Regions from separate parts of the Heyndrickxia sp. MSNUG genome, predicted to be linked through region 1. Evidence: a T-box and tRNA genes for the amino acid it is inferred to sense, from the RefSeq annotation. Region 1 holds a T-box; the other holds one or more tRNA genes.

Region 1 (9,081 bases):
GTGATCCAGAACAATCCCTATAAACTCGTCGAGGACATTGAAGGAATCGGCTTTGGGAGAGCGGATGAGCTTGGGAGCCAGCTTGGGTTGACTGGCAATCATCCAGACCGTATAAAGGCTGCCTGCCTGTATACTCTTGAAAGTTCGAGCTTACAAGGCGGGCATGTTTTTATGGAAGCGAAGTCATTACTGGTCGATGTGAAAAAGCTTTTAGAAGACAACCAAAATATCGAGATTGAGTTCACAGATATCTCCAAAGAATTGATTCAGTTAGGTGAAGAAGGCAAGCTGATTGCCGAGGAACAGAAAATCTATCTGCCATCCCTTTATTATTCAGAACGAGGGCTTGTGAAAAATATTAAAAGAATCCTTGAACAGACAGAATATGAAAACCAGTTTCCTGAATCGGAATTCCTGCTTGCCCTTGGTAATCTGGAAGAACGACTGGGGGTCCAATACGGTCCAAGCCAAAAGGAAGCGATCCAGACAGCACTGATGTCGCCGATGATGATTTTGACAGGAGGACCAGGAACTGGGAAGACCACTGTCATAAAAGGGATTGTCGAATTGTATGCCGAATTGCATGGCTGTTCACTGGATCCTAAGGATTATAAAAAAGAAGAACCCTATCCATTCCTGCTTGCCGCCCCTACAGGCCGCGCCGCAAAGCGAATGACTGAATCAACTGGGCTGCCTGCCGTGACGATCCACCGGCTCCTTCGCTGGAATGGAGCATCAGGGTTTGAACATAACGAGGACCAGCCTCTGGAGGGCAAGCTTCTGATTATTGATGAAACTTCAATGGTTGATATCTGGCTTGCACATCAATTATTCAAGTCACTGCCAGACCATATTCAAGTAATTGTGGTTGGCGATGAAGACCAGCTTCCTTCTGTAGGACCTGGTCAGGTGCTCAAAGATTTACTCGATTCCGGAAGGGTTCCAACGGTTCGTTTGACGGATATTTACCGTCAGGCAGAAGGATCATCCATCATCGAACTGGCGCACCAAATTAAAAAAGGGAAATCTCCAGGTGATATTTCCGTACAGAAGCCTGATCGCTCTTTTATCAAATGCAATACGAACCAGATTCCCCAGGTAGTCGAAAAGGTCGTTGCCAATGCAAAGAAGAAGGGGTATTCACCGCGGAATATCCAGGTCCTTGCGCCGATGTACCGAGGACCTGCGGGAATTGACCGTTTGAATGAGCTTTTGCAGGAGTTGTTTAACCCTAATCCCGATGGTTCGCGGAAAGAACTGGCTTTTGGAGATATTAAATACAGGATTGGCGATAAAGTTTTGCAGCTTGTGAATCAGCCTGAGGCAAATGTGTTCAATGGCGATATGGGAGAAGTAGTCGCTATTTTTTACGCAAAGGAAAATACCGAAAAACAAGACCAGCTAATTGTCTCATTTGATGGCATTGAGGTCACCTATAACAGGCCAGACTTATCACAAATTACGCATGCGTATTGCTGTTCCGTCCATAAATCCCAGGGTAGTGAATTTCCGATTGTCGTTCTTCCTGTCGTGAAAAGCTACTACCGAATGCTGCGCCGGAACCTGATTTATACTGCGATTACTAGAAGCAAACAATTCCTGATTCTGGTAGGCGAAGAGGATGCCTTGAAAATGGGAATTGAACGCGGAGAAGATACAGAGCGGAATACAACACTAGTCGAAAAGCTCGTTGAGATGCTTCCTGAGATTGGTGGAGAAGAAAAAGCAAAGGAAGAGATTTTTTCTGTTGATTCTTCTGATCGGAAGGTAGTAAATCTAGGGGCAAAAGAGAGTGCAAATGAAGAGGGAATTAATTACTTAGAAATAATTAAGAACGCAGACCCGATGATTGGCATGGAGAATGTCACTCCATACGATTTCATGGAGGAACGTGGAAGCTGAAAAATATCTGAAACCCGCTGATTAAATAGCGGGTTTTTTTGATAATACCAGTTAGAATCGATTTAATACGAGTTGGCTCGATTATAATACGAGTTAGGATCAATTTAATACCAGTTGAAGTATTGAGCAGACTATTAAAAAGACTTTTTAGGCCATAGGAGCAGAAATCCAAGCCTTTCGGGAGATATGTCTCTATTTGTCACCAGTGGCGCAGTTCCCTAAAACCCTTCAGGAACAAAATCTTCAAGCCTGATGGAAAACGTTACACCTCATGAATTCCAGGATTAGAGCGGAAACTAAAAATGTTCGGAAAGGCGGGACACACTTTTGCGGACATTTTCACGATTAAAGGGTCTTCCTGTGTATGAATTGGCAAGTGGGCAAAAACTGGGCGAAGTTTGTGATGTGAGCATTTCAAGCAATGGAAGCGTAGTAGGCTTACTTGTTAAAAAAGGTGCGTTCATTAAGAAAATGTGTCAAGTCAAGGTAGCCAATGTTGCTTCCTTTGGCTGCGATGGGATCATGGTAAAAGACCTATCAGCATTGGAACCTATGGAGACAGAACCTGAATATACATTTGTACACAACCAGAGCCTTGCAGGGAAACTGCTCCTTTCTGAGGAAGGAGAGCAGCTAGGGTTAGTAGACGACGTATATTTCATGGAAGAATTGGGAACGATTGTAGGGTACGAATTAACGGATGGCTTTTTTTCGGATATCACGAATGGAAAGCGTGTGATCAAGTCCATTGGTCCGCCTGCAATCGGAAAGGATGCCATCATCGTCACTGTCAAATCGAGATGAGGTGTCCCTGTATGTTAAGTTGTCCCAATTGCAGAAGCAAGGATATCGGCAAAATTGGAATAAACCAATACTATTGCTGGAATTGCTTTATTGAACTGTCTTTATCCAAAGGTCTAATCCATACCCACCAGGTCGAGGAGGATGGAACATTAAGCTCCCTTGACGACTTGTTTGATGAAGATCAACGTCAATATGGCATGTAAAATAAATTGAAGAGGTGAAACACATGAATAAAATGTTAACCTCCGTTATTGCATTTGGCGCTGGTATGGCAGCCTATAATTATGCTTCCAACAACAATATGATGTCTGGAAGGAAAATGAAAAGGATGTCTAAGAAAGTGGCGAGAGCTTTATTTTAGAATAAAATCTATCCCCTGTATTTTATGCAGGGGATTTTTGTATTCAAGTTGGAAAAAATAAGACGAAATTTCCAATTCGCTATAACAAAGAAAATTTCGCTATAAAAAATTTTTTTTAGCTATATTCTTTAAATTATCGCTTTAAAAAAGCGTTTTTCGCTATAAAATCAATAACATCGCTATATAAAGATCTGGACTCGGGCTAAAAATGTATAATCGCCCCTCTTTCTTCCAAGAATAAACAGGTAGGATGGTGGAACGGATGAATATCCAGATGAAATGGTATTACCGGCTTGGATTTCTTCTCCTTTTGTTTATTGTTCTCTATATCTTTGTCAAGCTCCAGGCATTATGGGTGCCTGTCCTGGAAGTGCTCTTTACGCTTTTTGTTCCATTTGCTGTCGCGGCGTTCATTACATATCTGCTTCACCCGATAGTGGAAGGCCTCCATCAGCGCGGGCTCCATCGCGGAATTGCAATCCTGATCATTTATATTTTGTTCTTTGGCGGGATGGGCTTCGCTTTTTACAAAGGAATACCGGCATTGATTCATCAGCTGAGGGATCTTGCTGAAAATGCACCATATTTTGCGGAGCAGTATAAAGGTATGGTCAATAACATCATGGACCAGACTTCGTCATGGCCCGCTGGCATCCATGAAAGGATCGAGGATGGCATCAACCGGATGGAGACCTGGCTGGATGGGGTGCTTGCCGGCGTAATGACGTTCCTGATGGATATCATCAATTCAATCCTTACGATAGCAGTCATTCCGTTCATTGCCTTTTATATGCTGAAAGATTTCGATGCAATGAAAAAGGCGGCATGGTATGTCACGCCGCGGCAGTGGAGACAGTCGGGGACAAAGTTCCTTCATGATGTTGACAAGTCGCTTGGAAGCTATATACGCGGGCAGCTGCTTGTATGCCTCGTGATCGGGGTCTTGTCAACGATCTTTTTTGGATCGCCGGCATAAAATATTCACTTCTGCTGGGGGCGATTGTCGGCATCACGAATGTAATCCCGTATTTCGGGCCAATCATCGGTGCTGTACCAGCAGTTATTATCGCAGCAACCATGTCGGTAAAAATGGTGCTGATCTCCGTAGCGATTGTGTTCTCTCTGCAATTCTTAGAAGGAAATATCCTATCTCCTTTAATTGTTGGAAAAAGTCTTCATATGCACCCGCTCATGATCATGTTTGCTCTGCTGGCTGGGGGAGAAATTGGCGGGATTCTAGGATTAATTCTTGCTGTGCCGGTTCTAGTAGTATTAAGAGCTGCCCTTATCCATGCGAAAGACCATATTATTTTGGAAAGAAAAAAAGAAAGGCCGACATAAATTTTACGAAGTCGTTTGACAAACTGAAAACTGCTATATATAATTCGGCTATAGAATAATAATTAGCAAAATGTAGAAGGAACGAGTATGTTATAGACCATCGTTAAGAGAGGAATTCCATGGGCTGGAAGAATTCCCGATGAAGGATAACAGAAGGCTATTCCGGAGTGCAGGAAAAACCTGCCGTAGCAGCCGCGTTAAGGCGTTATTGAGAGATGGGCGCACGTTTTCCGCGTTCATAATCAGGGTGGTACCGCGAGCAAGCTCTCGTCCCTGTCCAGGGATGAGGGCTTTTTTTGTTGCCTAAAATCCCTGAAATGCTTAATTTTGACCGATTTAGGAGGTTGTGTATATGAAAAAACTAACAGGTTCTGAAATCAGAAAAATGTATCTTGAATTTTTTAAGGAAAAGGGCCATGCCATCGAACCAAGTGCTTCACTCGTCCCTCACGACGATCCATCTCTGCTATGGATTAACAGCGGAGTTGCGACTTTGAAGAAGTATTTTGACGGCCGGGTCGTACCTGAAAATCCAAGAATTACAAACGCACAGAAATCAATCCGTACAAATGATATCGAGAATGTCGGCAAAACTGCACGCCACCATACATTCTTCGAAATGCTTGGAAACTTCTCAATTGGTGATTACTTTAAGGTTGAAGCGATTGAATTCGCTTGGGAATTCCTTACGGATAAAAATTGGATTGGGTTTGATCCAGAAAAGCTGTCAGTAACAATTCATCCAGAAGATGATGAAGCATTCAACATCTGGAGAGAAAAAATCGGGGTTCCTGAAGAACGTATTATCCGCCTTGAAGGAAACTTCTGGGATATCGGCGAAGGACCAAGCGGACCGAATACAGAAATCTTCTATGACAGAGGAACAGAATACGGAAATGACCCTGAAGATCCGGAATTATATCCTGGCGGCGAAAATGATCGTTACCTTGAAGTATGGAACCTTGTATTCTCCGAATTCAACCATAATCCGGATGGCACATACACTCCGCTACCGAAGAAAAACATTGATACAGGAATGGGTTTAGAGCGTATGGCTTCAGTTGTCCAGGACGTTCCAACCAATTTTGACACTGATTTGTTCATGCCGATCATCAATAGTACAGAAGAGATTTCCGGTGAAAAATATGGCGTTTCAAAGGAAAAGGATGAAGCATTCAAGGTCATTGCTGACCATATCCGTACGGTAGCATTTGCAGTCGGCGACGGTGCTCTTCCATCAAACGAAGGCCGAGGATATGTACTCCGCAGACTGCTGCGCCGCGCTGTCCGATATGCAAAAAAATTGAACATCAACCGTCCGTTCATGTTCGAATTAGTACCTGTAGTTGGTGAAATCATGCATGATTTCTATCCAGAGGTAAAAGAAAAAACCGATTTTATCCAAAAGGTCATTAAAAATGAAGAAGATCGTTTCCATGAAACACTTTATGAAGGTCTTGCAATTCTTTCTGATCTTATCAAGAAAGAAAAGGAAAAAGGCAGCGGCATGATCCAGGGCGAGGATGTCTTCCGCCTTTATGATACTTATGGCTTCCCGGTTGAACTTACGGAGGAATATGCCGAAGATGAGGGCATGAAGGTTGACCATGAAGGCTTTGAGGTCGAGATGGAGTCTCAGCGTGAAAGAGCAAGGGCTGCACGACAGGATGTAGGATCCATGCAGGTCCAGGGCGGAGTTCTTGGCGACATTAAAGTTAGCAGCGAATTCGTAGGATACGATATTTTTGAATCAAACAGCAAGATCGTTGCACTAGTGAAAGACGGACAGTTTGCAGAAGAGGCAGCTGCTGGTGAAGAAATCCACTTTATCCTGGATGTCACTCCTTTCTATGCAGAAAGCGGAGGACAAATTGCTGACAAAGGTACGATTATAGCTGATGGAGTAAGATTATCTGTAATAAATGTCAAAAAAGCTCCTAATGGACAGAACCTGCATCACGCAGTGGTTGAAGAAGGCACAGTCACAAACGGTTTGGAAGTATCAGCAAAAGTTGACGAGGACAACCGCGCGAAAATCATTAAAAACCACACTGCAACACACCTGCTTCATCAGGCATTAAAAGATACTCTCGGAACGCATGTAAACCAGGCTGGATCACTTGTTGAACCTGACAGACTCCGTTTTGACTTCTCCCACTTTGGCCAGGTAACAGCTGAAGAACTAGAAAAGGTAGAAGCAATCGTGAACGAGAAAATTTGGAGAAGCATCCAGGTGGATATAAGCTTAAAACCAATTGCTGAAGCTAAGGAAATGGGAGCTATGGCTCTGTTTGGCGAAAAGTATGGCGATATCGTACGCGTTGTCAAAGTTGGAGATTACAGCTTAGAGCTGTGCGGCGGCTGCCATGTTCCTAATACATCTGTTATCGGATTATTCAAGATTGTTTCTGAAGGCGGTATTGGTGCGGGAACACGAAGGATTGAGGCTGTGACAGGCGAGGCAGCTTACAGAGTGCTGAACGATCAGATTGCGATCCTGAAAGATGCAGCTGTAAAATTAAAGACCGCTCCTAAGGAAGTAGCAAACAGAATTGATACAATGCTGATTGAAATGAAGCAGCTTCAGCGCGAAAATGAATCTCTTGCTGCAAAATTGGGTAATATTGAAGCAGGAAGCCTTGCATCTAAAGTAAAAGAAGTGAATGGTGTTCAATTGCTTGCAGCTCGTGTTCAGGCTGCTGATATGAACAGCCTGAGAAATATGGCTGATGATTTGAAGCAAAAACTGGGTTCAGCTGTCATCCTTCTTGGAACGACAGATGGAAGCAAAGTGAATTTGATTGCTGCTGTAACAGATGATTTGATACTCAAGGGCTACCAGGCAGGAAAACTGATCAAGGAAGCAGCATCCATTTGCGGCGGAGGCGGCGGAGGCCGTCCAGATATGGCTCAAGCTGGCGGGAAAGACCCATCAAAACTCGACAATGCGATTCAATTTGCCGAAGAATGGGTTAAATCAATTTGATATAAAGGGAAAGTAGTGTAGAATGAAGGTAATCTAAGAAGATTTTGCCTTCCATTTTTAGAAGTGAGGTGCATTCGATGAGCTCGTTTGATAAAACGATGAGATTTAATTTTCCCGAAGAGCCTTTTGAGCATGATGCGAATGAAGTCCTGCTGCAGGTCTATGAAGCATTGCAGGAAAAAGGATATAACCCGATCAACCAGATTGTCGGTTATCTGCTCTCTGGCGATCCGGCTTATATTCCCCGCCATCGGGATGCCCGCAATATCATCCGCAAGCTGGAACGGGATGAAATTATCGAGGAATTGGTTAAATCCTATTTAAGGAACCACCGAGAGGGGAAATAAATGCGTACGATGGGATTGGATGTCGGCTCAAAAACTGTCGGCGTTGCACTGAGCGATGAATTTGGATGGACTGCTCAGGGACTTGAAACATTGAAAATAAACGAAGAAGAAAATGTGTTTGGTTTCGATGAATTAGGTAAAATAATAAAAGAGTACGAAGTCAGCAAAGTTGTCGTTGGATTGCCTAAAAACATGAATGGCACAATCGGACCCAGAGGCGAAGCCAGCCAATTCTTTGCCCGTGAATTGGAAGAACGTTTTGGGGTTCCTGTCATTCTTTGGGACGAGCGTTTAACGACAGTAGCAGCAGAGCGTGTTTTGCTGGAGGCAGATTTAAGCCGAAAAAAACGTAAAAAAGTCATTGATAAAATGGCGGCAGTAATGATTCTACAAGGCTATCTTAATAGCCAAAATTAAATGAGGTGACTTTAATGGATCACGGAGAAAACAACATTACAGTAGTAGATGAAAACGGTAACGAACAATTATGTGAAGTGCTTTTTACATTTGACTCTGAAGAGTTCGGCAAGTCTTATGTTTTATATTATCCAATCGGTGCAGATGAAAGCGACGATGAGGAAATTGAAATCCACGCTTCATCATTTATGCCAACTGAAGATAAACAGGATGGCGAATTGATGCCTATCGAAACTGATGAAGAATGGGATATGATTGAAGAAATGCTTGAAACGTTCCTTGCTGAGCAAGACGAAGAATAAACCATGCTAGAGACCAGGCTAAATGCGGCCTGGTCTTTTTTTATATACGTTTACAAATGGCATTCTCTCAAAACTACTGCAGGCATTACACCAGCTTCTATTGTTTTATAATTAAAATTATATTTTTTCTCGCAAAAGGCGAATCCCGCCGAGAACATCTCAACGGAATATTTCTCTCCTGAATGGTGATGGGTACGCTCCCAGAATAACTTAGGTGATATTTCACTCGTGAATGTCATCCCCACTATAAGCCAGCGCCTGAAGCAGGATTCAAGTTAATAAGCAGTTTTAAAAAAATCATCAAACTAATCGAATGCCATTTCTTTATGATTTTCTTGTCGGATGATAGGTTAATTTGTCGCTTGAGGTATTTTTTCGTAATTATTTGCAAATAAAAATATAAAATATAGTATAATGGTGCGAGATGTGAAAATAGAGAGTATCCAGGTGATTAGCCCTGTGACTGGAGGGGGAGCTTATGTCTGACGAGAAAAATATAAATAACTCTAATAATGACAAAAAAAATGTAATTGCTGAGAAATTAATCGAGCAGCAGAAAGAAGCAAGGGTTGTCCGCAGGATTGTTTTCATCACTGCCATCGTGGCGATTCTAATGATTGG
Region 2 (9,081 bases), 380 kb from region 1:
GTTTTTATAGGAACGATGAATCACAGAAAATGTTAAAGGTATTGAAGTGCTAAATTGTTCAGGTTTACAAGAGCGGGTCCATGCTTCTAGTTAGTTGTTGAATTCAAAAGTATGGTAAACTAAATTATCTTTAAAAATGTATATAAGGTGATTGATTTAATTGGAATTGAAACAATTGAATTGTTTTATCGAAGTTACACGTACTGGAAATTTTACTTCTGCAGCACAAAATCTGTTCATTACCCAGCCTGCCCTCAGTAGAATCATCAAATCACTGGAGGATGAACTTGGTACACCCCTATTCATTCGTACAAGAAAAAAGATGATAGAAACAGATGCAGGTCGTATACTAAAAAAACATGCATTAATAATTGAAAAACAGTTGAATTTATTGAATTCAGAACTTGATAATATGCTCATGTTAAAAAAGAAAAATGTCCGTATCGGACTCCCTACGATTACCAATTCGATTTTTTTTCACAACTTATTGCCTCGTTCCATCAAGAATATCCAGAGATAACATTTCAATTGGAGGAGGATGGATCTAAGCGGATTGAGGAGAAGATTGTCAAAGATTTACTTGATTTTGGGGTAGTCGTTCTTTCTGAAGAAAATGAAACTTTAGACAGGTATTTGTTTGTGAAAGAGAAATTAAAACTAGTTGTACCCTCATCTCATCGTCTTGCCGAGAAACAGGAAGTACCATTGCATGAGCTTCAAAATGAAAGCTTTATTATGTTCAACCAGGAGTTTCAGTTAAGAAATCTTATCATCTCTGCTTGCAGAGAAGTTGGATTTCAACCAATCATTATTTCGGAAACATCACAATTGGAATTTATTCAGGAACTGGTTGCTAATGATATAGGCATAACGTTACTTCCTGAGAGTACATGTTTGGAACTGAAAAATGATTTTAAAGCAATAAATGTAACCAATCCGGAAATTGAATGGAATCTAGCGTTAATCTGGAAAAAGGATTCTAACTTATCCCAGGTTTTCGATGAATTTATCCGATTTGCAAAAGTAAAGCTATCGACAGCTGATCGATGTCATGATCTATAAATTGAATCCATTATTTGAACGCTTCTCCAGGTTTGGGGAGGCTTTTTTGTTGTCTAGAAAATTATAAAATAGTTTCGTTGTGGATAATTATATGGGTTTTCTTAGTCCGGCTCCAGCACCTAGCCAGTTTTCATCACCGATTTCGCTTCTTAGGGTATCTTGCGAGAAGCGTTAGCTTTGAGCAGCTCGAGTCGCTTGCGCTTTTTGTTCATGCACATATCAAGAAGCGCTTCCATACGATTTTGTTATGAATACCATATGCTATCGGCATTGTATCTTTCAACTGTGGTCATATTATAATTGTCTTGTAAAACTTTAATGCAGAAGTTGCTAACGCTTCAAGCATTTTATATAGGGTGTGATCATAATTGGAAGCAAAAAAGGTTAAAGAAACGCGTGTTGTTCAAACCGACCAAGTACTCATTAACGATTTGAACAATTATCATACATTGTTTGGTGGAGTTCTAATGAAGAAGATGGATGCTTGTTCAGTGCTTTCCGCTCGTAGGCATTCAAGGGTAAAGGAATGTGTTACGGCATCTACAGACTCCGTAAATTTCCTTGAACCAATCCGAGTAAGTGATTCGGTCTGTATTGAATCATTTGTCAGCTATACCGGAAAAAGGTCGATGGAGATTTTCTGTAAAGTGATTGCTGAAGACCTTGAAACTGGAAATCGAAGAATTGCAGCTACAGCTTTTTTGACTTTTGTTCCACTGGATGAAAATAAAAGACCTATAGAAGTGCCAGCCGTCATTCCAGAAACAGAGGAAGAAAAATTTCTTTATGAAACCGGAAAAGAACGTGAAAAAATTCGCAAACTAAAAAGAGAACAAAATAAAGAACTCGTGTCCAAACTTACATTAAATAAACCATGGGATTAATATAAATCAAAGGGGAGAAATGATATGGTAATCGCATCAAGTTACAACGAATTGAAAAATGCACTAACAGCTATCGAAAATTTAAATACAAAAAAACCATCTATCTATCAAAAATTCATTAGAATCATTAAACTGACTCGTCAATTTCAATATGGTTATCAATATATGGGCTCTTTATTAATGGATGAAGATACAAGTGAATTTCATCCAAAGTCTCAAGATGAATATGTATTATCTGTCTATCATGGGGAAATTGAAAAAATTAAATCTGACGATAAATTCTCTGATTTAAAACAGTTACTAAAAGCGTATAAGCAGGTTAGCTATGCTAATATTAGCAAATTGGCATTAGGGGAAAGCCCAGGAGTATTAGTTGGTCCAACTGTAGTCCGTTAATAATAATGATTGCTTATATAGATCTAGAAGCAGTATAGTCATTCAAATAGGGTGGATCGTTTTCATTCGATTCATCCTATTTTCTTTTTAAAGAAAATGAAAAGGAATCGCCGGGGACTCAGGGACGGTTCTCTTGTCCCATTCGGGAGTCGAAATAAAAGCTGAATGAAGCTTATAACTGCTAGATTAACAAAGGGAAGCTAAATGAGGCTTCCCCTTAAATTTATCATTTTCCGACATGCAGGTGGGATTTTTTATATAATTGATAACCAGGAAACAGGAATTTTTCGGGACACAAGAACCGTCCCCATGTCCTGATTTTGTAGTACGTCAAAGGCTGGAATTCTTCTTTCAACAGCCCCATCATAATGGGTATCCATGATTATCAGGAATAGGTGATTTTTTGAGACTGGATGACCTCCCCCGTGTTTTTGTGGGATTGCCGGGAGATGCTATAGACAAAATAGTTGTTGAGGCAAGGGGTGATTGGAATGAAGGTGTTATCGATGATTCAGCCTTGGGCGAGTCTGTTCGTCTTGCGTGAGGCTCAATATGAAACGAGGTCATGGAGTACGAAGTATCGTGGCCCTCTTGCAATCCATACGAGTAAGAAAGTCGATAAGGCAGTCTGCAGCCATGTGGCGGTCAAGTCGCTGCTTTTAAAGCATGGGTACAAGGCCGATGAGCTTCCAACTGGCATGATCATTGCCACCTGCCAGCTTGAAAATTGTCTGAGTGTGGTGGAAAATAATGAGACATGGGCCGTGTTGGAGGATGGAAGAATCGTGTCAGGCAATGACTTTTTCCTCGGTGATTATAAAGTGGGAGGGTATGTCTGGGAAGTCAGGAATATAAAGACGCTGGACAGCTTCATTCCTGCTAAAGGAATGCTTGGGTTATGGGAGCATGATTTATAGAGTGCCTGATCATCGGGGAACTGGCACTTTTTTGTTTTACTACCTTCATCAGAGCATGGGAAAGTACGCTAAGCCACCAGTACTTTGTTCTCTATTTCATGGAAATATCTGCTTTAAATGCTTTCCGTGGTTGATTTAAACTAATTTCATTATCCAAGTTGGAAGATATGAAGTGATAAAATGAAACTTAAAATACAAGTTCCCTTTTCTATTGCTGGGCTTATCCTTTTTAGTTACGGTATTTCTGTGGCAATCAAGGTTAAGTACTTACGGGTCCACCCATGGGATGTATTGATATTGCACTTTATGCTGCCTGCAAGGAGTGTAGTTAAAGAATTTGGTGAATAGAAGTTAATAAATGTTTTATCTGTGTCTGATTTATTTAAGTTGTCTAATACATCAGTATAATAGTGGCTATAAAAATGCAACCGAATTTCCATCGTGCGTGGGCAGGGTCAAGGAAACTAATCAATGTCCCGCAGGCGCACCTAGAGCGGCGGCGAGGAGGCTCAGCCCAGCCCCTAGGAAAGTGAGCGCCTGGAAACGGAAATCAACGGACCATTTTTACTTGGCCAAAAAATAAAAAAAGTGCCCAAAAGATTATACTTTTGGACACTCTCTTTTTGTAAGTGGAGAATAGGGGGCTCGAACCCCTGACCTCAACGCTGCCAGCGTTGCGCTCTCCCAGCTGAGCTAATCCCCCGTATCTAATAAGATAAGGTACAAGAAAAATTATATCTCCAACTTTGCAGACATGCAAGAAAAAATTTATTAATAAAACAGAAAAAAGCCACTCAACAGCGGCTTTTTAACTACAAACTTTCGATTTCTACTCTGTTGATCCCGTCTATTAAGGAAACCACTTCATAAACATCGGTGGTTTTTCTGCGGAAGTCGACAGTCACTATTAATTGAACAAGCTGATTTCCCTCTGCTAAATCTTTAATTCGTACATTTTTTAGTGAGATTTTTTCAGATTTAATTTTAGTAATAATCTCTGCAATGCTTTCACGGCCGTTCACATTAAATTGCAAACGAATTTCTTTTTCTCTTAATTGTCTTGGTCCTATGAATGTCATAAGAAATGGAATGAACTCGACGCTAACTATCAATAAAGTAACACCGGCGATCGCTTCTAAGTAAAATCCTGCACCGACTGTGATGCCGATTCCCGCTGCTCCCCAAATCATTGCTGCGGTTGTGAGGCCCGAAATTGTATCATTCCCTCTTCTCAAAATGACACCTGCACCAAGAAATCCTATTCCTGATACAATTTGAGCAGCCAGACGGAGCGGGTCCATTGTGATGTTTACATCTTCATCTCCAGGGAACATGTATGCTGATTCTCTTGATACAATTGTTAAAAGGCAGCTGACAATTGATATGACCAAGCTAGTCTTTAATCCAACAGGTTTTCTTTTTATCTCCCTTTCAAGTCCAATAACCAGGCCTAAAAAAGCTGATATTCCCAACTTAATTAAAATTCCCATATCCATAGAATATAACATGTGATATCTCCTGCCCTGATAAGATGTATTTTCTTTCCCTATTTAATGATAAATAAACTCATTTCAGTTTATTTTTTGATTTTATAAGAAAAAAGATGAAATTCATTGTAGAATACATATAAATTAAATATTGTTTCTGATTAAAAGGAGAATCGTAATGGAATCACCAAAAGTTAATCCATACTTAGCAGTTGCGATAGGTGTTGTTGCAGTGTCGACATCAGCTATTTTAGTAAAAGTTTCTTCTGCCCCTTCGGGAGTCATAGCCTTTTACCGATTGCTTTTTTCAGTCTTATTTATGCTCCCGGTATTTCTTTTAAAATATGTTTCAGAACTCCGTCTTATTACGAAACGGGATTGGGTATTTACTGGGATATCCGGAGTCTTCCTGGCTTTTCATTTTATTCTATGGTTCGAATCTTTGAACTACACCTCTGTAGCCAGTTCAACCGTGTTAGTAACCCTGCAGCCTTTATTTGCATTTGCGGGAGCCTATGTTTTCTTCAAAGAAAAATTATCTGCAAAAGCCATTCTAAGCGGGTTTATTGCCATTGGCGGAAGTGTGATTATCAGCTGGGGTGATTTCAAAATTAGCGGAAGTGCACTGTTCGGAGACTTCCTGGCAATTGCAGCCTGCGCCCTGGTCACTGTTTATCTGCTATTCGGGCAAACAGTGCGAAAAAGAATGTCCCTTATAACATACACATTTATTGTTTATAGCATTAGTTCAATTACATTGTTCTTTTACGTAATTGCAGCTGGAGAAACCTTCTATCCTTATCCTAAAAGTGATTGGGTCTATTTCATCCTTCTTGCTTTAATTCCAACCTTACTCGGACATACGCTATTCAACTGGTCAATAAAATGGCTGAGTGCATCAATTATCTCAATGGCAATCCTTTTTGAACCAGTAGGAGCGACCATACTCGCATATTACCTGCTTGGAGAAAATGTTATTTTGACTCAAATAGCAGGTGGATTAGTTGTTATTGCTGGAATAACATTATTTTTAGTTGATGAAAGGCAAATGAAGCTGAAAAAAAGAGCAGAGATAAATTCGATTTCAAGTTAGGGGAGATGCGTATGCATATACGGAGAGCGGAAGTAGGAGACGCCCCGGGCATAGCCCGGGTACATATTGAAAGCTGGAAAGAAACATACACTGGCATCATTAGTCAGGAGTATTTGGATTCGTTAAATATTGAGGATCGAATAGGGCTGTGGGAGAAGAGTTTATCTCAGACCTCCCAGCTTTCACCTGTATTTGTCGCGTTAAATACAGAAAATAAGATAGTCGGATTTGCTTCCTATGGAAAAAAACGCACAGAAAAGTTCAATGCAGATGGAGAGCTATACGCGATTTACATACTTAAAAAGTATCAGAGAGAGAAACTGGGATTGAAACTACTTCAGGCAGGAGTAAATGAATTACTGGAACATAATTATACATCAATGCTTGTATGGGTCCTTGAAGAAAACAAAAGCCTTAAATTCTATGAAAGTCTTCTGGCAGTAAAAGCAGGCGAAGAAACTGATAAAATTGCAGGTAAGGAAGTTGTAGAATTGGCTTATGTGTGGGATGACTTGAATGCATTACAACAAATGGTGATTCATAAATTAAAGAGTGAGAAGAAATGATATGAGAAAAAATCCCCTCGAGTAAGGGGATTTTTTTATTGGCTGTTAAAATTAAATAGTTATTAATTTTATAATAAATTTGCAGGCAAAAATCCTGTTAGATTGAGCATGAAGGAAAAATAACCAAAACTCCAAAGAAGCATTATATGAACAAGTATGTGAACCGAGAAAATAAAAAGGCGCATAATGTGCTGAAAATAAAGGTACCGCCACGAACTTTTCCTTCGGCATTTGCAATTTTAATGGCCTCAATATAAGAAATAGAAAACAGGAATATTGCCATGAATAATGATAGATACAGTGCGAATGATTGAAGCAAGCAAAATCACCTCGTCATAAAGTTTGTCCAAGCCATTATATGAACAGGGAAAGAAAATTATTAATAAAACATTTAATAAGAAGAAAGTAGGGGAAGTTTTGAAAAAATATTAACTCGTAAAATTTCTTTAAAAATTATATTGCAAACATATTTTATCCATGGTATATTTAATCTCGCTTGAGAGAGCAACAAGATTTGATAAACAACATCGTTTTTAACAAATGATAAAATAAAAAACGTTGTTGACAATAACAAATCGACATGATATATTAATAAAGTCGCTTCTAGGCGACAAGCTAACTAACTTGTTCTTTGAAAACTAAACAAACAAGCGTCAACAAACAATAAATGATCGTGTTTCTTCTATTATATAGAAAGAACATGAGCCAACGTTTTAACTTTATGAGCTAACTCATAACTCTTTTTTGGAGAGTTTGATCCTGGCTCAGGACGAACGCTGGCGGCGTGCCTAATACATGCAAGTCGAGCGGATCTTCATTAGCTTGCTTTTGAAGATCAGCGGCGGACGGGTGAGTAACACGTGGGCAACCTGCCTGTAAGACTGGGATAACTTCGGGAAACCGGAGCTAATACCGGATAATCCTTTTCCTCTCATGAGGAAAAGCTGAAAGACGGTTTCGGCTGTCACTTACAGATGGGCCCGCGGCGCATTAGCTAGTTGGTGAGGTAACGGCTCACCAAGGCGACGATGCGTAGCCGACCTGAGAGGGTGATCGGCCACACTGGGACTGAGACACGGCCCAGACTCCTACGGGAGGCAGCAGTAGGGAATCTTCCGCAATGGACGAAAGTCTGACGGAGCAACGCCGCGTGAGCGATGAAGGCCTTCGGGTCGTAAAGCTCTGTTGTCAGGGAAGAACAAGTACCGGAGTAACTGCCGGTACCTTGACGGTACCTGACCAGAAAGCCACGGCTAACTACGTGCCAGCAGCCGCGGTAATACGTAGGTGGCAAGCGTTGTCCGGAATTATTGGGCGTAAAGCGCGCGCAGGCGGTTCCTTAAGTCTGATGTGAAAGCCCCCGGCTCAACCGGGGAGGGTCATTGGAAACTGGGGAACTTGAGTGCAGAAGAGGAGAGCGGAATTCCACGTGTAGCGGTGAAATGCGTAGAGATGTGGAGGAACACCAGTGGCGAAGGCGGCTCTCTGGTCTGTAACTGACGCTGAGGCGCGAAAGCGTGGGGAGCGAACAGGATTAGATACCCTGGTAGTCCACGCCGTAAACGATGAGTGCTAAGTGTTAGAGGGTTTCCGCCCTTTAGTGCTGCAGCAAACGCATTAAGCACTCCGCCTGGGGAGTACGGCCGCAAGGCTGAAACTCAAAGGAATTGACGGGGGCCCGCACAAGCGGTGGAGCATGTGGTTTAATTCGAAGCAACGCGAAGAACCTTACCAGGTCTTGACATCCTCTGACAACCCTAGAGATAGGGCGTTCCCCTTCGGGGGACAGAGTGACAGGTGGTGCATGGTTGTCGTCAGCTCGTGTCGTGAGATGTTGGGTTAAGTCCCGCAACGAGCGCAACCCTTGATCTTAGTTGCCAGCATTCAGTTGGGCACTCTAAGGTGACTGCCGGTGACAAACCGGAGGAAGGTGGGGATGACGTCAAATCATCATGCCCCTTATGACCTGGGCTACACACGTGCTACAATGGATGGAACAAAGGGCAGCGAAGCCGCGAGGTGAAGCCAATCCCATAAAACCATTCTCAGTTCGGATTGCAGGCTGCAACTCGCCTGCATGAAGCCGGAATCGCTAGTAATCGCGGATCAGCATGCCGCGGTGAATACGTTCCCGGGCCTTGTACACACCGCCCGTCACACCACGAGAGTTTGTAACACCCGAAGTCGGTGGGGTAACCTTTTGGAGCCAGCCGCCTAAGGTGGGACAGATGATTGGGGTGAAGTCGTAACAAGGTAGCCGTATCGGAAGGTGCGGCTGGATCACCTCCTTTCTAAGGATATTGCCGTAATGGCAATCGGAATGCGAACCTTTTGGTTCGTAAACGAATTCTAGCGAATTCGTACAGTTGACCGCTTGTTTGTTTAGTTTTGAGGGAGTAAGTGCCTCAAAGCTTTTTTGTTCCTTGAAAACTAGATAATCGTAAGTAAGAAGAATCAAGAAAAACCGAGTGATCGCCATTTTAGTTTTTCTCTCTATTTAATAGAGAATCAACCACGACAATTTATTGTCAAACGGTTAAGTTAGAAAGGGCGCACGGTGGATGCCTTGGCACTAGGAGCCGATGAAGGACGGGACTAACACCGATATGCTTCGGGGAGCTGTAAGTAAGCTTTGATCCGGAGATTTCCGAATGGGGAAACCCACTGTTCGTAATG

The links. A T-box is a leader RNA that pairs with one kind of tRNA and senses whether it is charged. The one in region 1 lies ahead of alaS (alanine--tRNA ligase), so its partner is inferred to be a tRNA-Ala.
Region 2: it encodes a tRNA-Ala, which carries the amino acid that the T-box ahead of alaS (alanine--tRNA ligase) is inferred to sense. The anticodon was not compared.

Annotation. Positions count from the first base shown of each region.
Region 1 covers NZ_CP150978.1:3,395,809-3,404,889, reverse strand. Annotated here, with positions in the region: gene AABM38_RS17225 (ATP-dependent RecD-like DNA helicase) at 1-1,902, shown strand, start outside; gene AABM38_RS17220 (PRC-barrel domain-containing protein) at 2,230-2,706, shown strand; gene AABM38_RS17215 (hypothetical protein) at 2,718-2,909, shown strand; gene AABM38_RS17210 (YrzQ family protein) at 2,933-3,067, shown strand; partial or broken gene AABM38_RS17205 (AI-2E family transporter) at 3,330-4,408, shown strand; T-box leader at 4,473-4,686, shown strand; gene alaS (alanine--tRNA ligase) at 4,761-7,394, shown strand; gene AABM38_RS17195 (IreB family regulatory phosphoprotein) at 7,472-7,741, shown strand; gene ruvX (Holliday junction resolvase RuvX) at 7,742-8,158, shown strand; gene AABM38_RS17185 (DUF1292 domain-containing protein) at 8,173-8,460, shown strand; gene mltG (endolytic transglycosylase MltG) at 8,939-9,081, shown strand, end outside.
Region 2 covers NZ_CP150978.1:3,772,434-3,781,514, reverse strand. Annotated here, with positions in the region: gene AABM38_RS19075 (LysR family transcriptional regulator) at 161-520, shown strand; gene AABM38_RS19070 (LysR substrate-binding domain-containing protein) at 487-1,062, shown strand; gene AABM38_RS19065 (acyl-CoA thioesterase) at 1,431-1,946, shown strand; gene AABM38_RS19060 (hypothetical protein) at 1,971-2,342, shown strand; gene AABM38_RS19055 (ASCH domain-containing protein) at 2,834-3,259, shown strand; tRNA gene AABM38_RS19050 (tRNA-Ala) at 3,890-3,962, opposite strand; gene AABM38_RS19045 (MgtC/SapB family protein) at 4,072-4,755, opposite strand; gene AABM38_RS19040 (DMT family transporter) at 4,925-5,839, shown strand; gene AABM38_RS19035 (GNAT family N-acetyltransferase) at 5,851-6,405, shown strand; rRNA gene AABM38_RS19030 (16S ribosomal RNA) at 7,147-8,696, shown strand; rRNA gene AABM38_RS19025 (23S ribosomal RNA) at 8,940-9,081, shown strand, end outside.